2 regions of the Bradyrhizobium sp. BWC-3-1 genome follow, and region 1 is predicted to be linked to the other one. Evidence: riboswitches for the same ligand, from Rfam matches in the RefSeq annotation. Region 1 holds a riboswitch; the other holds the start of a gene.
What was found. A riboswitch is a leader RNA that binds a small molecule or an ion and turns the genes downstream of it on or off. The one in region 1 is predicted to bind cobalamin.

Region 1 (8,424 bases):
CGGCAATCCCGTAGAGATCGGCTAGGCCCGCGGCGTGCATCGGGCCGCCACCGCCAAAGGCGAGCAGCGTGCAGTCGCGCCCGTCGATGCCGCGCTCGACGGTGACGCGGCGGAGGGCGCGCGCCATTGTCGCGTTCGCGACCTTGATGATGCCGAGCGCGGTGTCGGTCAGGCTCAGCCCCAGAGTGCCCGCGATCGGTGCGATGACATCAGTCGCTGCCTTGATATCGATTCCGATCCGGTCGCCGAGTTTGGTTTCGGGATTGAGATAGCCGAGCACGGCGTTGGCATCGGTGATGGTCGGCTCGGTACCGCCGCGGCCGTAGCAGGCCGGTCCAGGCTCGGAGCCGGCGCTTTCCGGTCCGACCGTCAGGCCACCGGAGCCGTTGCGCACGATCGAGCCGCCGCCCGCCCCGATCGAGTGCACCGCGAGCATCGGCTGGCGCAGCGGCTTGTCGCCGAGCATGCGGCCGTCGGTCATCTCGGCCTGACCGTCGACGATCAGGCACACGTCGGTCGTGGTGCCGCCCATATCGAACGTCAGCATCCGGGACGTGCCGAGCTGGCGCGCGATGCTGACCGATGCGGAGACGCCGGCCGCGGGGCCCGACATCGCCATCACCAGCGGCCGCCGCTTCACGGCCGAGATCGGCACCATGGCGCCGGCCGAATGAAACACCTGCAGGCCGGGACCGATCGGCAGCCGCAGCTCCAGTTCGCTGAGATATTCCACCGCAATCGGCATCGCCGCGGCGTTGAACACGGTCGCCGAAGTCCGCTCGTATTCGCGCGCCTCGGGATTGACCTCGTGCGACAGCGAGACGTGGGCAACGACGCCCTTGAGCCGCTCGCCGAGCATCTTCTCGTGCACCGGATTGGCATAGGCATGCAGCAGCGCGACCGCGACACTCTGCACGCCGGTCCCCTTCAGCCAGGCCACCAGACGCTCGATCTCCGCGTCATCCAGCGCCTTCAGCACCCGCGGCCCTCGTGATCGAGGCGCTCAGCAAGCCCGAAGCATCGTTCCGGCGGCACCAGCGGCAGCGATTTTGGCGGGACGTCGAGACGATAGAGATCGCGGCGGCGATAGCGCGCGATCTCCAGCACGTCGGCAAAGCCTTCGGTCGCCACCAGTGCCACTTTCGGCAGCCGTCCTTCGACGATGGCGTTGGTCACGCGCGTGGTGCCGTGGACGAAGCGCTTGACCTCGCTCTTGCGCAGGCCGACCGCCTCGATCGCCTCCAGCATCGCCTGAACCGGAGCTTGAGGTCGCGACGGCACCTTCGCGATCCGTGCCTCCGCGGGGGAGTGTCGGATCGCGATGATGTCGGTGAAGGTGCCGCCGATATCGGTGCCAACTTCCCAGTGATTTTCGTCAGTGCTCATGTGTGGGTCAGCTGCGGACGACATTCGAACCGGACGCCGGGTGGTTCCCGTCCTTCGCGAGGTTCAATCGCAAACCGAGAGCGCTCATCATCATCCCCTGTCATGCCACCGCTTGCGAGCGTGCGACAGAGCGATGGCCTCGGGATAGGGCCAGAGTTGTCGCAATGCACTGGACCAGCCCGCGACCGGCGCGGCGCGGCGAGGCACATTTTAGTGCAGCCCTGCCCGCATGGAGAGCACGTCGGTGTGGATCGTTCGACGCGACATAAGTGCGGCGCACCACGAATTTTCCCGGACGAAACACCACATCCGCTGCAGCGCAATCCACGCGCCCCGCACGCACTGTCTAATTTGCAGGCGATCGACCGGCCCTACGGACCATGCGATTGCTTATGAGCTATGCATGGCAGTCGGCTCAGCCTCTCTTTATTGTACGATCAGTAAGCGGTGGTTTTGCCCGCTCCGGCTCTCAGGCCGCGAAGGACGGACGCAGGCGGCGCCAGCCGATGATGATGCCCGTGATGGAGAACAGAAAGCCAAGGGAGCAGAGCCCGACGACCAAGCCGTCGCGCAGCAACGGGTGCGCGACGAGAACCGGAAAATCCAACGTGTGCAGCGCGCCGTAGAACCAGCGATAGGCCCGCCGCGATGGATCCAGCCTTTGCAGCAAATTGCCGTCGGCGCCGTCGATGTCGAACCAGAGGTCACCGCAATACGAGCGGTAGACCGGGGCGCCCGGGACAGTGGACCGCGCGGGATAGTTGTCGTCCTCGGCAAGTACAGACGGACCGCCGCAGCCGGCCGCCAGGCGCGCGGTCAACCCCTGGACCTCGTGCACATCCAGAGATCTCGTCGGTCCATCGCGGGGCGCGTCCCCTGCCTTGATCAAGGTCTGACCGGCAAGGGCCGTTCGATCCCGCCGATAGAGAGTGCCGTTGAAGGCAAACCATTCGATTTCACGGGCCGATGGCGATACAGGCTGCCGATCGAGCGATGGGGCCGCCGTCCAGTTCGGTGAAGCGTTCATCACGCTGGATTCAGCGGAGGCCCATTGCCCGCGCGAGAACAGCCGCCCGTGATCCATGGAGAGCCAGCCGCTGAAAATCCAGCTCAGCACGAACACCATCGCAACGAGGCCGATGAGATGATGCAGCGCATGCCAGCCGCGATAGGGCGAGCCGATCAGACCGCTGCGAGGTTTGATCCGCGCAAGCCCGAGCACAGAGCCAAGCAAAGCCGCGATCAGGGCCAGCAGCGACAAGGTCCAGACCACGCGATCCCACAGCGACCAGTTGCTTCGCAGGACCGTTGGATAGATCCAGTGCAGCACACTCCCGACCAGATTCCAGGTCCGCTCGTTGCGCGTCGTATCCAGGACGATCTCGCCGGTGAGCGAGGAGACATAGACTTCCCTCCCGTCGGCATCACCGAGGGCAACCCGAAACAAGGGCCGATGGCGGTCAAAGCCGTTCGGCACGCTCCATTGGTCGTAGTCCGAGCGCGCAACGATCTCGGTTGGTCCGGCATCCAGCCCGCGGCTGCGGGCGTGATCTCGCGCGATGGCCAATGCGACGTCGGAAGACGCGACCGACGCGTCGCCCCCATCGGAGGCGCGGATTGCGCCTGCGCGCGATGGCCCCGAGACGACATAGACCGGGCCGTCGCTGCGCTGGATCAGGCGAACGCGCGTCGCATCCGCGATGCCGCTCGCGGCAACGGCATCGGCGACTGCAATCCTCGTCCCAGCACTCGCCAGCGGCCCAAGCCCGGCGAAGCGTTCCGCTTCCGTCAGAGACGGAAACGGAACGAAGTGCATCACGATTCCCGTCGCGAACCACATCGCGAACAGCAGGCAGAACGCGATCCCGAGCCATCGATGCAGCAGGACGATCGCGCGCATCATCGATCAGCATCCTACCATTTGAATGCGGCCGAGAGTTCATAGGTGCGCGGTGCACCCAAGAGGATCTGGTCGGGATAGAACGGATCGCCCCAGATCGCATAGCGCTTGTCGGCGATGTTGCGCACCCGGAAAGTCAGGCGAGCCTGGTCGACCGCGTTGAACACCGTCTTCGGGATGTCGACGAAGGCATAGACGTCCGCGACAGTGTAGGCCTTCATCGTCACGACATTCGCATCGGTGTTGTAGCGGTCGCCGACGTGACGGCCGGTGACGCCGACTTCCACGGGCCACGGCGTGAAGAACCGATACGACGCTCCGGCATTCGCCACGACGCGCGGCACGTTCGGCGGCGTGTTGCCGGAGAACGAGCCGCCGACAAAATTAAAGTCGGCGTAGCGCGCATCGACATAGGCGATGTTGCCCCAGAGACGCAGGGGACCGATCGGACGCACGGACGCGGCAAGCTCGACGCCCTTCGATTCCTGCCGTCCGGCAAGGTTGAGCTGCATGCCGCCGGCCGCGGCATAGACGTTCTTGCGCAGGATGTCGTAGGCCGAGAACGACCACTCCGCCCGGTTGTCCCAGAACAGGTGCTTGACGCCGGTCTCGTAGGTGCGCGCGGTGGTCAGGTTCAGCGGATCGGTCGGATTGAGCAGGAAGATGTTGTTGGCCGAGATGTCTGCGCCGGTGGCGTATTGGCTGAAAAAGGTCAGGCCCGGTACGGCTTCCCAGGTGTAGCCGATACGGCCCGTGGTCGGGACCCAGGATTGCGAGAACGGGAAGTTCGCCTTCTCCAGACCGAACTTGTCGGTCGAATTGCGGTCGAGCCCGATATGCTCGACGCGCAGGCCGCCGACCAGCGCAAAGGTCCGTGTCAACTTCAACCGGTCCTCGAACGACAGCGCCTCATTGTCGATGCGCGCGGTCTGCTGCTGAATGGTGAGCAGGCCGTAATAGCCGCGAGGCGGATCGACCAGCGGAACGGAATCGCCGGGGAAATTTGCGGCGCCCGGCCTCACGAAATCAAGGTAGCTTGAGGAAAGCGTCGTGACCAAACGGTTGTCAAAGCCGGCGATATTCGCATCCCAGATCAAATCGGTGACGTTGCCGACCAAGCGTTGGCTGTGCGCGACATAGAAGCGCTCACGATCGACCATGTTGGTCCCGGAATTGAACGCCTCGATCTCATTGTTGAACCATGTGCGCTCAGCTCCGTAAGCATAGGCTTGACTTTTCAGCGTCAGGTCGGGCGCCAGATTCAGCTCGAAACCGCCGCGCAGCCACACCTCCTTCGCTACGTTCCTGTTGTCGAGGACGTTGTAGTTAGTATTGAAGGTGCGGTCGTCGATCGTGACGGCACCGAGATCGGTTTTGTTGTAGTTCGAGACGTAATTGCCGGAAACGATCCCCGTCGTCGCATGCGAGCCGCTGAAGGCAATCGGCACCAGCGGCGCACCCCAATAGGCTTTCGAGCGATCTTCGCGATACTCGATCGCGCCCCAGACCTTGAGGCTGTCGGAGATGCGGTAGTTGAGCTGGCCGGAGACATCGAGCGTCTTGGTGTTGGTGTCGTCGGCAAAGCCGTTGAGCGAGGAACGGCTGACGTCGAAGCGGTAGTCCAGCCCCTGCACATTGGTGCTGCCGCCCGAGCCGTAATGCGCCCGGAACGAGTTCAGCGAGTCCCAGGAGAAATCCGCCTCGTTCCGGATCGGACCGGTGTGCGGCTGCTTGGTGACGAAGTTGATCGCGCCGCCGGCGGCGCCCTCGCCTGACATCAGTGATGCCGGACCCTTCAGGAATTCGACAGCCTCCAGATTGGCCGTGTCCATGATCCGCGAGGTCATGTTCTGCGGACCGATCTTGATGCCGTTGTAGAGCGTGTTGATCTGGCTGTTGGTGAAGCCGCGCATGGAGAAAGCCGAAGGCTCGGCCGGATTGTCGCCGGCTGTGACGCCCACCGCTCCCTGCGCGACGTCGGAGACTGTGCGGTAGCCCTGCTCGCGCATGGTTGCGGCCGAGATCACCTCCACGGTCGCGGGTGTTTCTCGCACGGTCAGGCCGAGGCGCGAAGCGCTTTCGGCGACGGCATTGGTGTTGAGCGGCGTCTGTGCCGCCGTGGTCGGCACGACGGGCTTGGGCACTGCGGATGCAGTCCCCGGCCGGCGCGCTGCTGCGCGGCGTGAGCTCTGCGCGTCCCGTCCGGCCGGGCTGGACTGCCTGCGGGATTGTGGCGCCGACACCTCGACGGGCGGCAGTGGCTCGCGGGCCTGCTGCGCCAAGGCCGCTGGCATGTCGATGGCGACGAAAGATGTGAGAGCGGCGGATGCCAGTAGGAAACGGCGTGGTCGTACGATACGAAGGGAATACACGGTCTTGGACCTCGGAGTGACGTCAGTGGCACGTCACCGCGAACCAGGGTCCCATCGTCCGGCTTGCAGCCTTCCGATGAAGCCGAATGTCTGTACTCCCCGACCGACATCTTCGCGTGTGACCACGGCTGACGGCAGGTCTCCTGGCTCGCGGGTCAATACCTTGCATCGCCTTCCCGGGACCGAGATACCCAGTGGCTCGTGACGCAAGATTCGCCGCTTACAGTTGCGGGGGCAGCCACGGCATTGGGGACAAACTCCCCGCACCGCATTCCCTTTTCATCCCCTCTCGGGGAAACCGTCGCGAGCATCTAGGATTACGATCCAGACAGAGTCAATGTGCCAGTTGCGGCGTTATTGCCACAACGACCAGTTTCCTTGGAGATAAGCATGGGAGGCGAGACCTTCCTCTGGCTGATACGGCACGCGCCCGTCGATGGCGTCGCGGGGACGATCCATGCGGCCGACGCACCGGCCGATCTCGGCGCTCGGGCGCAGCTGGAGGCACTGCGGCAGCGCCTGCCGCGGGACGCCGCGAGCTATGCGAGCCCGTCGCGGCGCACCGTCGAAACGGCCCGCGCGCTGGGGCTCGAGCCGCTGCAGCTGGACGAATTCAGCGAGCAAGACTTTGGCGACTGGACCGGCCGTCGGCATGACGAACTCGCCGCGACCGGTGGCGAGGCCTATGCACGGTTCTGGAGCGATCTGGCGCGCGGACGGCCGCCCGGCGGCGAAAGCTTTGAGGAACAGGTCGCGCGGGTCCGCCTGGGTTTGTCGAAGATCGGCACCGGGGCCGCAACGCTCGTCGTGCATTCCGGCACGATCCGGGCGGCGCTGTGCATCGCGCTCGACCTGACGCCACAAGCGGCCCTGCGCTTCATGATCGATCCGCTGTCGCTGACCAGGATTGACCGGCTCGCGACCGGCTGGCGCGTCGTCTCCGTCAATCAGCGGACGATTTGATCAGGCCGGACGATCAGGCACATTGGCCTGCGCAAAGGTCGCCATGCCGTTGTGGAGCGCGCAGGCCGACCGCACCAGCGGCAGCGCGATGGCCGCGCCCGATCCTTCGCCGAGCCTGAGATCCAGGCTGATCAGCGGCTGCACGTTCAGCGCGCGCAGCACCAGCCGATGCCCCTGCTCCGCCGACTGGTGCGAGGCCAGCAGGAACAGCTGGCACGAAGGGTTGAGCCGCACCGCCGCCAGCGCCGCGACCGACACGATGAAGCCGTCGATCAACACGGGGATGCGGTGCTGTGCAGCCGCGATAACGGCACCGCAGATGGCGGCGATCTCGAGACCGCCGACGGCGCACAGGATCTTTTCGGGCGCAGCGCCCGCAATGTCATGGCGTGCGATTGCAGCGTCGATCACCCGCGCCTTGTGCGCACGGCCGGCCGCGTCGATGCCGGTACCGCTGCCCGCGATCTCCGCGGCGCTCACGCCGAGCAAGCCGGCCGCGATCGCCGCCGATGTCGTGGTGTTGCCGATGCCCATCTCGCCGAAGATCAGAAGATCGGGCTGCCCGGCCTGTGCGCGCGTCACCGCACGTCGGCCGGCTTCGAACGCAAATGCCAGCTCCGTGGGGGTGAGCGCAGCTTCGACGCTGAAATCGCGCGTACCGCTGCGCGGCTTGTCGGTCACGATTCCAGCCATCTCCTCCTGCGCCAGCGTGCCGGCGTCGACGACCTCCAGGCTGGAGCCCAGCTCACGCGCCAGCACCGAGATTGCGGCACCGCCGGAGGCGAAGTTCGCCAGCATCGCGATCGTCACTTCCTGCGGATAGGCCGAGATGCCCTGCGCGACGATGCCGTGATCGCCGGCGAAGATGATGATCGGCACCCGCGCCGCGCGCGGCTGCTCGGTTGCTTGCAGGCCCGCAAGCTCGATCGCGAGCTGCTCGAGCCGGCCGAGCGCGCCGGTCGGTTTCGTCAGTTGCGCCTGCCGCGCCACCGCCGCCCCGCGATGGACTGCGGAGATATCGGGGCATTGTTGGGTGACCCATTCGGGGAGCATGCTGCCTCGCTTGCCTCACAGCCTGCGCTTGAGGATGTAACTGTCCATGATCCAGCCGTGCCGTTCGCGCGCCTCTTGCCGCACGGCGACGATGCGCGGGCCGATCTCGGCCAGCGCGCCGGACATCACGATCTGATCGGGCATGCCGAGATAGGCCCCCCACCAGATGTGCAGGCCCGCCGGATCAAGCGACTGGAACGCCGTGCCGCCGTCGAGCATCACCACCACGGTATCGACACCTGCCGGCCAACCGCCATCGCGCAAGCGGCGTCCGGTCGAAACTAGAAAGGGCTCGCCGATGTCGTTGAGCGGCAACGCATGCGCCGCACACAGCGCCTGGATCGAGGTGATGCCGGGCACGACCTCGATTGTCGGCAAGGGATCGAGCCGCCGCGCGATACGCAGCGAGGAATCGTAAAGCGAGGGATCGCCCCAGATCAGCAGCGCGACCTTGCCCTCGCCTTCGAGATGATCCCCGATCGTCTGCGACCAGACGGCGGCCACGGCATCATGCCAATCGTCCACGCCCTTGCGATAGTCCGCTTCAGCGGCGTCCCGCACGGGCAGATCGAACTCGGCAATGCGGGTCGTGTCGCTGGTGAGCACATCGGCGCAGATCGTCCGCCTGAGATCGGCGAGGTCGGACTTGGCCGTCCCCTTGCGGGGGATCAGGACGAGATCGGCCGCGTTGATGGCAGTAATCGCGGCACGCGTGAGCTGCTCGGGATCGCCGCAACCGATGCCTATCAG
Region 2 (8,424 bases), 2.0 Mb from region 1:
CCTGTACGGCCGAGATGCTAGCTACCCCTACAATCTGCCCGGTGCCTTGTTCTTCGACGACAAAAATGAAGCCCTGTTCGGGATCCTGAATCAGGCGCAACGCCGCCTGCTTCGCGCCGTGAAGGCTGAACTCCGGTCCGAGGCCACCTAACTCGGAAAGTAGCTCTTCGACCGCTTTTGCGACCGCGTTCTCATCTCCTGGCACGCTCTTGCGCAAAACCGTGCCCGCGCTGGACGTGCCTTGCCCTTCAGCGCCAACACGAACACCTGACCGAGCCCTCTGGAGGAAATTCATGCTCAGGAGGATACAGAAAACGCAATTGAGAGCAACTATCTGGCTCGGTAGGAAGCAGCACGTCCACACTCGCTATAAGCAACAGAGCTGAGGTAATCGCAAGCCATTGCCGTTCTCAGAATCGACTCCGGTTTGAGCAGCTGCGAACTCATGATGGGCTGCCTTCGATTGGAAAACAATCACCAAACGGCACACGCCGGTCATGTCGATCAAACGTTCGTAAGAGTGATTGCCGATCGTCGCTCACGAACTACTCTATTCAATAAATCGTGCGCCACGATGATCGCAGCGCCATAGAGCGTCAGCTCGGTCCGTCCGAAGGAGAGATTCCCACCTCGCGTACGACATCGTACAAAGTTGCGCGAAGCGCGACAGGTATCATACGCGTGCGCCCGATAAAATCGTCTGAGCAAGATCGCGAAAGATTTTGCACACTAATGCACTATCTTAAGCTTATCTCGAACAATCGAAAGATATCGGGAAGCACAGCTTGTTTGGACCTTCGCTCCTCGTTTAAGGCACCGTCACGGAACGGGAGTGGTTGCGATGGAACATGGTCAGGCCGAACTGGTCGGAGGGAAACCTGTAATCTTCGGGCAACGTAAGGTGCGGCCGCGGGCATGCCTGGCGGTCGGCAAACGGCATCTGCGCGCCTTTCTACGGGATGTGCTGGAGGATATGGGATTTGTTACCAGCGAATGCAGGACTGCTGACGAGTTGCCGCATGTACTCCGCACGGAGTTCCCTGATCTGATCCTGCTCGGCATTGGCTCGGACCGCATCGAGCCTGGACGATTGCTCGAGATACTGGTACGCGAAGAATTTGCAGGCCGAGTGCTGGCGTTCGGAGCGCGCGAGTCGATCATCATGGCGGCAGTGCAGCAGGTCGGCAGTGAATATGGACTTGCTATGCTGCCGCCGCTCAGGGCGCCGTTTGCAGCCGAGACGTTGCGCGATCGGATCGGCATACTCTTGCCAAGAGAGCCGGCGCCCCGTCCCGCGGTCCATGTCGGAGAAGCCTTACACGCTGGCTGGCTTGAGCTCTGGTATGAGCCGAAGTTTGACGCGTGTACCCTTAGCCGCCGCGGCGCCGAGGCGCATGTGCGAATGCGGCACCCGACCTGGGGCGTTGTTCCACCGGCCTATTTCATCCCGGAATCTCACGATCCGCATTTTAGGAACTTGTCGCAGTTCGTGATCGACCGCGCGATCAAGGATTGGCAGTATCTTCTGGAGCAGCAAACTTCGATCGATCTCTCCATCAATCTCCCGGCAGCATTCCTGATTGACCCGCAGGCGGTACGCGATCTCTGTCGGCGCATGCCGTCGCACGCCGCTTTCGGCGGTTTGACGATTGAAATCGAGAGCGTGGAAGCGATCGAGAACCTAGATCTCCTGGTCGAGGTTGCGCGTGAGGTTCGCTTTCACAACATTGGCCTTGCAATCGACAATGTCGGTGCCAATTGGCCGCAGCTGATGGGGGTGACAAAATTCCCGTTCATGAAATTGAAAGTGGATCGTCAGTTCGTCGGCGGCTGCGCGAATGGGCCCCTCAAGCGAACGGTGTGCCGCCATATCGTCGATCTAGCCAAAGAGTACAATGTGCGCACCGTCGCCGAAGGTGTGGAGAGCCAGGCTGACCTAATCGCTGTGGCCGAACTCGGCTTCGACCTTGCGCAGGGCCATCTGTTCGGAAAAGCCATGCCACTGAAGCAATTTGCACAGTCATCTTTCAACCCTGCTCCAGCTCGTCTAAAATAGTTGCGAGTGGCTGAGTGCGGCCAAGCGACGCTCAGGAGCACCGCCATGCCTACTCGGCACCAGGCATGAGGCTGAGTGCAATTCGGTCTGCAGGGCCAGTGTCGCTCGTCCCGCCGCCACTTCATTTCCCTCCGAAGCTTGTTATACCACAAGCCCGTTTTGGCAAGCCTCCAGCGAGTCCTCCGCGCAGCTAGCGTTGCAGCCATGAGCGAGGCTTGCACAAACCTCCAGTCGGGGTGTGTGACCGGAGGTTTGCCGAGATCCAACGTAGACCTGCGTCCGTTGGCGGTTTTTTGTCGCCGCCGGTTGAGGAAGCGTCAGCCTCGCTTGCCCCCGCGCTGACGTGCCAAACAAACCGACGGACGCTTCCAGCGTCAAGTCGCGACTGACTCTCGCAAGACGGGCCGAGGGCTCGTAGCCTGAAATTGAAGCGACCTGTTGCTGTCGCAGATGCAACATGGTCTCAGACCCGGGACAGCCGAATTGGGCAAATTGCCCAACATTGAGCGCGTCTGCGTTTGGCACGGCATTTGAAAGGGATCGCCCATGGCATCGCTCGCCTAAGGAGTCGGAAGGCATGGCTTACAAGATCGTCGCTTCGCAATGCACCGTTTGTGGCGCATGTGAGTTCGAGTGTCCCAACGCGGCGATCAGTCTGAAGCGCGACATTTACGTTATCGATGCCAAAAAATGTACGGAGTGCGAGGGCCATTGCGACACGCCGCAATGCGCGGTGGTCTGTCCGGTCCCTGACACCTGTGTCCCGTCCAAGACAGGATAGGCAGCCCGCGACCAAAAGGCCTCATCGCTCGATTTCGCGAACGAAGTTGTAGATGTGGGACCTTGAGGAGACCACGACCGCATGGGGCGCATCGAGGTCGATTAACATCGTTATGAGCTTAAGACGCTGAGCGACTCCGAGGAACCCCTCAAAGGGCTCTGTCGGAGGACACCGTCGAAATTGTCACGAACAAGGACAAGGCCCTCGATGCTCAGTGGCCGCGTTAAGGCCTATCATCGCTGGCCGCGAGTCGAGGCGAGGCAGACCGGCGTCGAGCGGCCACGGACGCATCGAAGCCGGCGCAAAAGTCGCTCAGCACGTGAACACCTATTGCACCGAGAAGATCATCTTGGCCAACCTCACGGAGGCGGACGACCTCGTGCCTGGTCGGGCCGCCGAACACCAAGGAGCCGACCTGATCATCCGTGCGGTCCTGGAGCAATCCGGCTTTCGAAATGTCTAGGGAGCCTCGTGGGCTGTGACCAAACGGATGCCGGCCGAGATGATCGCACCTTCCCGACGCGCTGGTTCGAAAAGCTGCTGACGGAAAAGGTCGCCTCCTCGCGATCACACAGATACCGAAAGCGGCCCGGGTTCGTTCCGGTCGTGGAGCTCAACCCTTACGCGAGCAACGAGCGAATGCATTTCACAGCGGAGCCTCCACAGATCCGGGCGTGTTCACCAGGCCGCGAGCAAGACCGTCGTGCCCGCCTAGTGCGCTCGTAATCGCTTGGGCAATATCGCAGCGAGAATCGGTAGGTTGACGCATCGATCCTCGTGCGCATAATTCAAGCCGTCGCGGTCTCCGGATTTCGTTTGATCTGGAGCTAAGAGGGAAGCCGGTGCAATGCCGGCGCTGCCCCCGCAACTGTAAGCGGCGAGCCGCTGTCCAACGAAGTCACTGAAGCCATGCGGCTTCGGGAAGGCCGGACAGCAGCGACGACCCGTGAGCCAGGAGACCTGCCTCGACAAGATATCGTCCACGGGCGGGGCGTCCCGGTGTGCGCCAAGCAGTTGTCGCTCACGCGATGTTCGCTGTCTGCGTCCGCCATGGCCTTTGCCCCAACATGGGGTCTAAGCTATGTCAATCCTTTCGCTTCCCGTTGCCACACTGGGGACGTCACGCATCGGCCCACGACGCGAACTCAAATTCGCGCTCGAGAGCTACTGGGCGGGAAAATCCAGCGAAGCCGAGCTCCTCGAGGCGGGGAGTGGACTTCGTGCCGCTAATTGGGCACGGCAGAAATCCCGCGGTGCGACCGTCATTCCTTCGAATGACTTCTCGCTCTACGACCATGTGCTCGATACCAGCCTAATGGTCGGCGCCATTCCCGACGTTTACGGCTGGAACGAAGGTCCTGTGTCGCTCAAAACCTACTTCACCATGGCGCGTGGCGCTCAAGACGGTGGTCACGCTCAGCATGGGCCCGGCGTAGCCGCACAGGAGATGACGAAGTGGTTCGATACGAACTACCACTACATGGTGCCGGAATTTCACCAGGATCAGATCTTTAAGTATGCCTCTCGGAAGCCGATCGAGGAATATGAGGAGGCAAGAAGCCTCGGCTATCAGACGCGGCCCGTCCTAGTGGGCCCAGTCACTTTCCTGAAGCTCGGCAAAAGCGTAAATCCCGCCTTCAATCCGCTGTCGCTGCTTGATCGACTCCTCCCCGTCTATGTCGATGTTCTCCGCGAACTAGCCTCGCGCGGCGCTGAATGGGTTCAGCTCGACGAGCCATGCCTAGTGATGGACGTCGACGAAGCATCTCGGGCCGCTGTCCGCCGGGCCTATGCTCATTTCGCTAAGGCCGTGCCGACCCTTAAAATCATGCTGGCCACATACTTCGGGGGTGTCGGCGACAATCTTGAAACAGTATTGGCCTTGCCCGTTGCCGGGGTTCATGTCGACCTGGTTCGTGCACCTGACCAGTTGGACGCGATTGTCGCCAGAGCAGGTAGAGATCTCGTGGTCTCGCTCGGTGTCGTTGATGGTCGCAACGTGTGGCGCTCTAATCTGCCGGCGCTACTCGACCAACTTGCTCCTATGGTCAAAAAACTGGGCAGGGACCGTGTTCAGATTGCCCCCTCCTGCTCGCTGCTACATGTTCCGACCGACATTGAACTAGAGATCGATCTCGATCCCAATCTGAAGACGTGGTTGGCGTTCTCAGTGCAGAAGATCAAGGAACTTTCGATATTGGGCAAAGCGCTGGCTGGCTATGCTGCCGACGTGGCCGATGAACTCACGCTCTCAGAGGATGCATCCGTCACCCGCGAAACATCGCCGAAGATCCACAGTGCGAACGTCGCCGGACGAATGGCCGCGATCGACGATAGCATGCGTCGCCGTCGCAGTGCGTTCACCCAGCGCGCCGACGTCCAACGCGTCGCCTTCGCATTGCCGATGTTTCCAACCACAACCATCGGATCCTTCCCGCAAACGGCGGACGTCCGCAATGCGCGTGCAGCTCATGCGCGGGGAGCGCTGAATGACACGCAGTACGAGCAGCTTCTGAAAGCGGAGACAGCCCATACCGTGCATTGGCAGGAAGATATCGGCCTGGACGTGCTCGTACACGGTGAGTTCGAGCGCAATGACATGGTTCAATACTTTGGCGAGCAGCTGTTGGGTTTCGCATTCACCAAGCACGGCTGGGTTCAGTCTTATGGCTCGCGGTGCGTTCGCCCTCCTATCCTGTTTGGAGATGTCTCCCGCCCGAAGCCCATGACCGTTAAATGGTGGCGACATGCGCAGTCTCTGACCAAAAAACCCGTCAAGGCTATGCTGACCGGACCGGTGACGATCCTGAACTGGTCGTTTGTCCGTGACGACATCCCGCGGAGCGAGACATGCCGACAGATCGCTCTCGCGATCCGAGACGAGGTCATCGACCTTGAGGCGGCTGGAGCGACCATGATCCAGATCGACGAGGCTGCGTTGCGGGAGGGATTGCCGCTGCGCAAATCGCAGTGGAAGGACTATCTCGATTGGGCAGTGGACAGTTTCCGCGTTTGCTCCTCCGCTGTCGCTGACGGAACTCAGATCCATACGCACATGTGCTATTCCGAGTTCAACGAAATCATCGATGCGATCGCAGCAATGGATGCCGACGTCATTTCAATCGAGGCGTCGCGCTCCAAAATGGAATTGCTCGACGCTTTCAAGAGCTACAAATATCCTAATGAAATCGGGCCAGGCGTCTATGACATTCATTCACCGCGCATTCCCGCAGCAGCCGAGATCAAGCAGCTGATTGTGTTGGCGCGGCAGCGAGTTTCCGATCGGCAGCTCTGGATCAATCCCGACTGCGGACTGAAAACTCGAAGATGGGAGGAGGTGCGTCCCGCGCTCGTCAATATGGTGGCCGCCGCACGTGAGTTGCGGGCCGAGGCATGATCGTACGGAGCGTGTCGCCAACGTATCTGTGAATAAGATGAACGCGCTTTGGGAGCTCGCGATATCCTTGCGAGCTTCCAAAGTTTCCAGCGCCTGCGAATGCCGGTTTGCCCCGGCGGAGGCGATCGCATACAGTGGCGACAAGCTCGAATCCGGCGGACGACCGCATGCCGGCCATACCGATTAGGTGACAATTCCAAGTCACTTACGCTCGACGCGAACCACGGTCCTATCGCTTCATTTATCCATCGCGTGGATGCGTCCCATCACAACAATCTATTTTACCGCCCCTGCGGAATTTCATACCTAATTTGCGCCTTCGCGCGGTCTTCGGGAAGATTTGCTGGTATTCGGCGGTGCCAAAATACTGGCGCGTGACGGCAAACTGACGGTTGAGTTTCAGGGCTCGGCAGTCAAACCGCCTGCGCGATGGATCCCAGCTCCATCAAGGCGCTGCCCGTGCCAACCGGACAGCTGGCAAGTGGTGAGCAAGTCCTGAAGTTTACGACAGGAGCGAAAGGCAAGCGGCTCGCTAAGTTGTGCAGAGCGATATCCGCTTCTCCTTGTTTGACGGCGAATGCCCTCGTCGTAAGTCGATCGCCGGTAGTCCTCCCTACCGACGAAAGCTGGAACGATGCGGAAAGCAGCGTCGCTCCCGCGTGACTTTCGCCCGGCCTCACATTGAGGCCGGGCGGCTTTTTATGTGCCTGCTTATCAGTGACAGCAGGGGATCATTCATTTTGGCGTCATTGCGGGACCCCGGGTTCTTGGAGCGCATCTGTTGCTGTTCGGCAGGGAATGAGGCCGGTGCTGCTAAGGCTATCTGTCTATTGAAGGCTTTGGTGTCGTGTTGGTGCGCGTCGGCAGTATCGGATATTCGATCTTAGGCAGCCGACCGGTCAGCGAGTTCAGAAATGAGACAATGTCGTTTTCCTCTCTATCGCTAAGCTTGGTGCCGAGCTGGATTTCACTCATCAGGGCAACAGCTTGCTTCAGGCTCCAAACCTGTCCCGAATGAAAGTAAGGGGCTCGCAACGCGACGTTTCGCAATGGCGCCGCGCGGAAGACATATTCGTCGCCGACCGCCCTGGTGACCGCAAACCGGCCCTTATCGGCGTCCGGAAGCACGCTTGCGTCCGGCTTTTTCATCACGCCGAACGGGAAGTAGGCCTGTCCACCGAGATTGATACCATTGTGGCAAGAAGAACATCCCTTCGCCATAAACAGCGCCAACCCTGACTTCTGCTGATCATCGAGAGCATGTGTATTGCCCTCCAGATACTGATCGAATGGAGCCGCAGGTGTAATGAGAGTCGCTTCAAAAGCCTCGATCGCCTTCGCAAAATTTTCAAACGTGACCGATCTCGCTTCGTTCGGAAAAGCGTTCTTGAACAAGACGACATAGCTGGGCATTGAGTTCAAGATACCGAGCACATGATCTGGAGTCGCATTCATTTCGGCACTCGCCTGCACAGGGCCGGCGGCTTGCGCCTTGAGGTCCGCGGCGCGTCCGTCCCAAAATTGCGCCGCATTGAACACTGCGTTGTAGACAGTTGGGGCCCGGCGCAGGCCGACCTTCCAGCCGTGACCAACGGAGGTCGGACCGGCATCGACTCCGCCGGTGCCGAGATTGTGGCACGTATTGCAGCTAATGATCCCGCTCGCCGATAGCCGCGGATCGAAGAACAGCATCTTGCCAAGCTCGACCTTTCCATGCGTCACCGGATTGTCTTTTACCGCAGGAATGACCGAGGGGATTGGATGGAAGATCTGCTTGGCGTTTCTCATCAGATCATCGTCGGCGTTAGCTCCTGATGACATCAGCAGCCCAATAGCTAAAATCGATGCTTCAGCGACAAGCCGAAGCTCCGGGATTGACATGTTCATACACCGCCTCATTAGTTCTGATTGTTAAACAAGGAAACAGTCGAAAGCGATGCCACGCGTTCCTCGACGGTCCGGCGCAGTATGCAGCGGATCATCTGAAGCGAGGCTGCATCAAAATGTGCGACTTTGCAGCTCGCCGCCGGCGTTCACGCACGGGCTTGAGGGGCTTACGTGATTCGCGAGTTGGCTTTGAGCTTAGATCGCGCCCTTTCTGTTGGTCGATCAGCCTAGCGCCTCAACGTTCGGCGTGATGGTCGATCTGACAACAACAAGTGTGCCGCAAGCAGTAAGCTGTCCTGTGGC

Region 2: it holds a riboswitch for cobalamin, as region 1 does, so the genes downstream of both, metE (5-methyltetrahydropteroyltriglutamate--homocysteine S-methyltransferase) here and RX329_RS28900 (TonB-dependent receptor) in region 1, are expected to answer to the same signal.

Annotation. Positions count from the first base shown of each region.
Region 1 is NZ_CP136625.1:5,949,063-5,957,486, forward strand. It holds partial or broken gene RX329_RS28890 (hydantoinase/oxoprolinase family protein) at 1-1,386, opposite strand, end outside; gene RX329_RS28895 (PepSY domain-containing protein) at 1,856-3,289, opposite strand; gene RX329_RS28900 (TonB-dependent receptor) at 3,301-5,658, opposite strand; cobalamin riboswitch at 5,774-5,976, opposite strand; gene RX329_RS28905 (histidine phosphatase family protein) at 6,049-6,621, shown strand; gene cobT (nicotinate-nucleotide--dimethylbenzimidazole phosphoribosyltransferase) at 6,622-7,674, opposite strand; gene cobF (precorrin-6A synthase (deacetylating)) at 7,690-8,424, opposite strand, start outside.
Region 2 is NZ_CP136625.1:7,955,165-7,963,588, reverse strand. It holds gene RX329_RS38205 (GNAT family N-acetyltransferase) at 1-295, opposite strand, end outside; gene RX329_RS38200 (EAL domain-containing response regulator) at 842-2,056, shown strand; gene RX329_RS38195 (4Fe-4S binding protein) at 2,634-2,837, shown strand; cobalamin riboswitch at 3,620-3,820, shown strand; gene metE (5-methyltetrahydropteroyltriglutamate--homocysteine S-methyltransferase) at 3,919-6,234, shown strand; gene RX329_RS38185 (cytochrome-c peroxidase) at 7,054-8,121, opposite strand.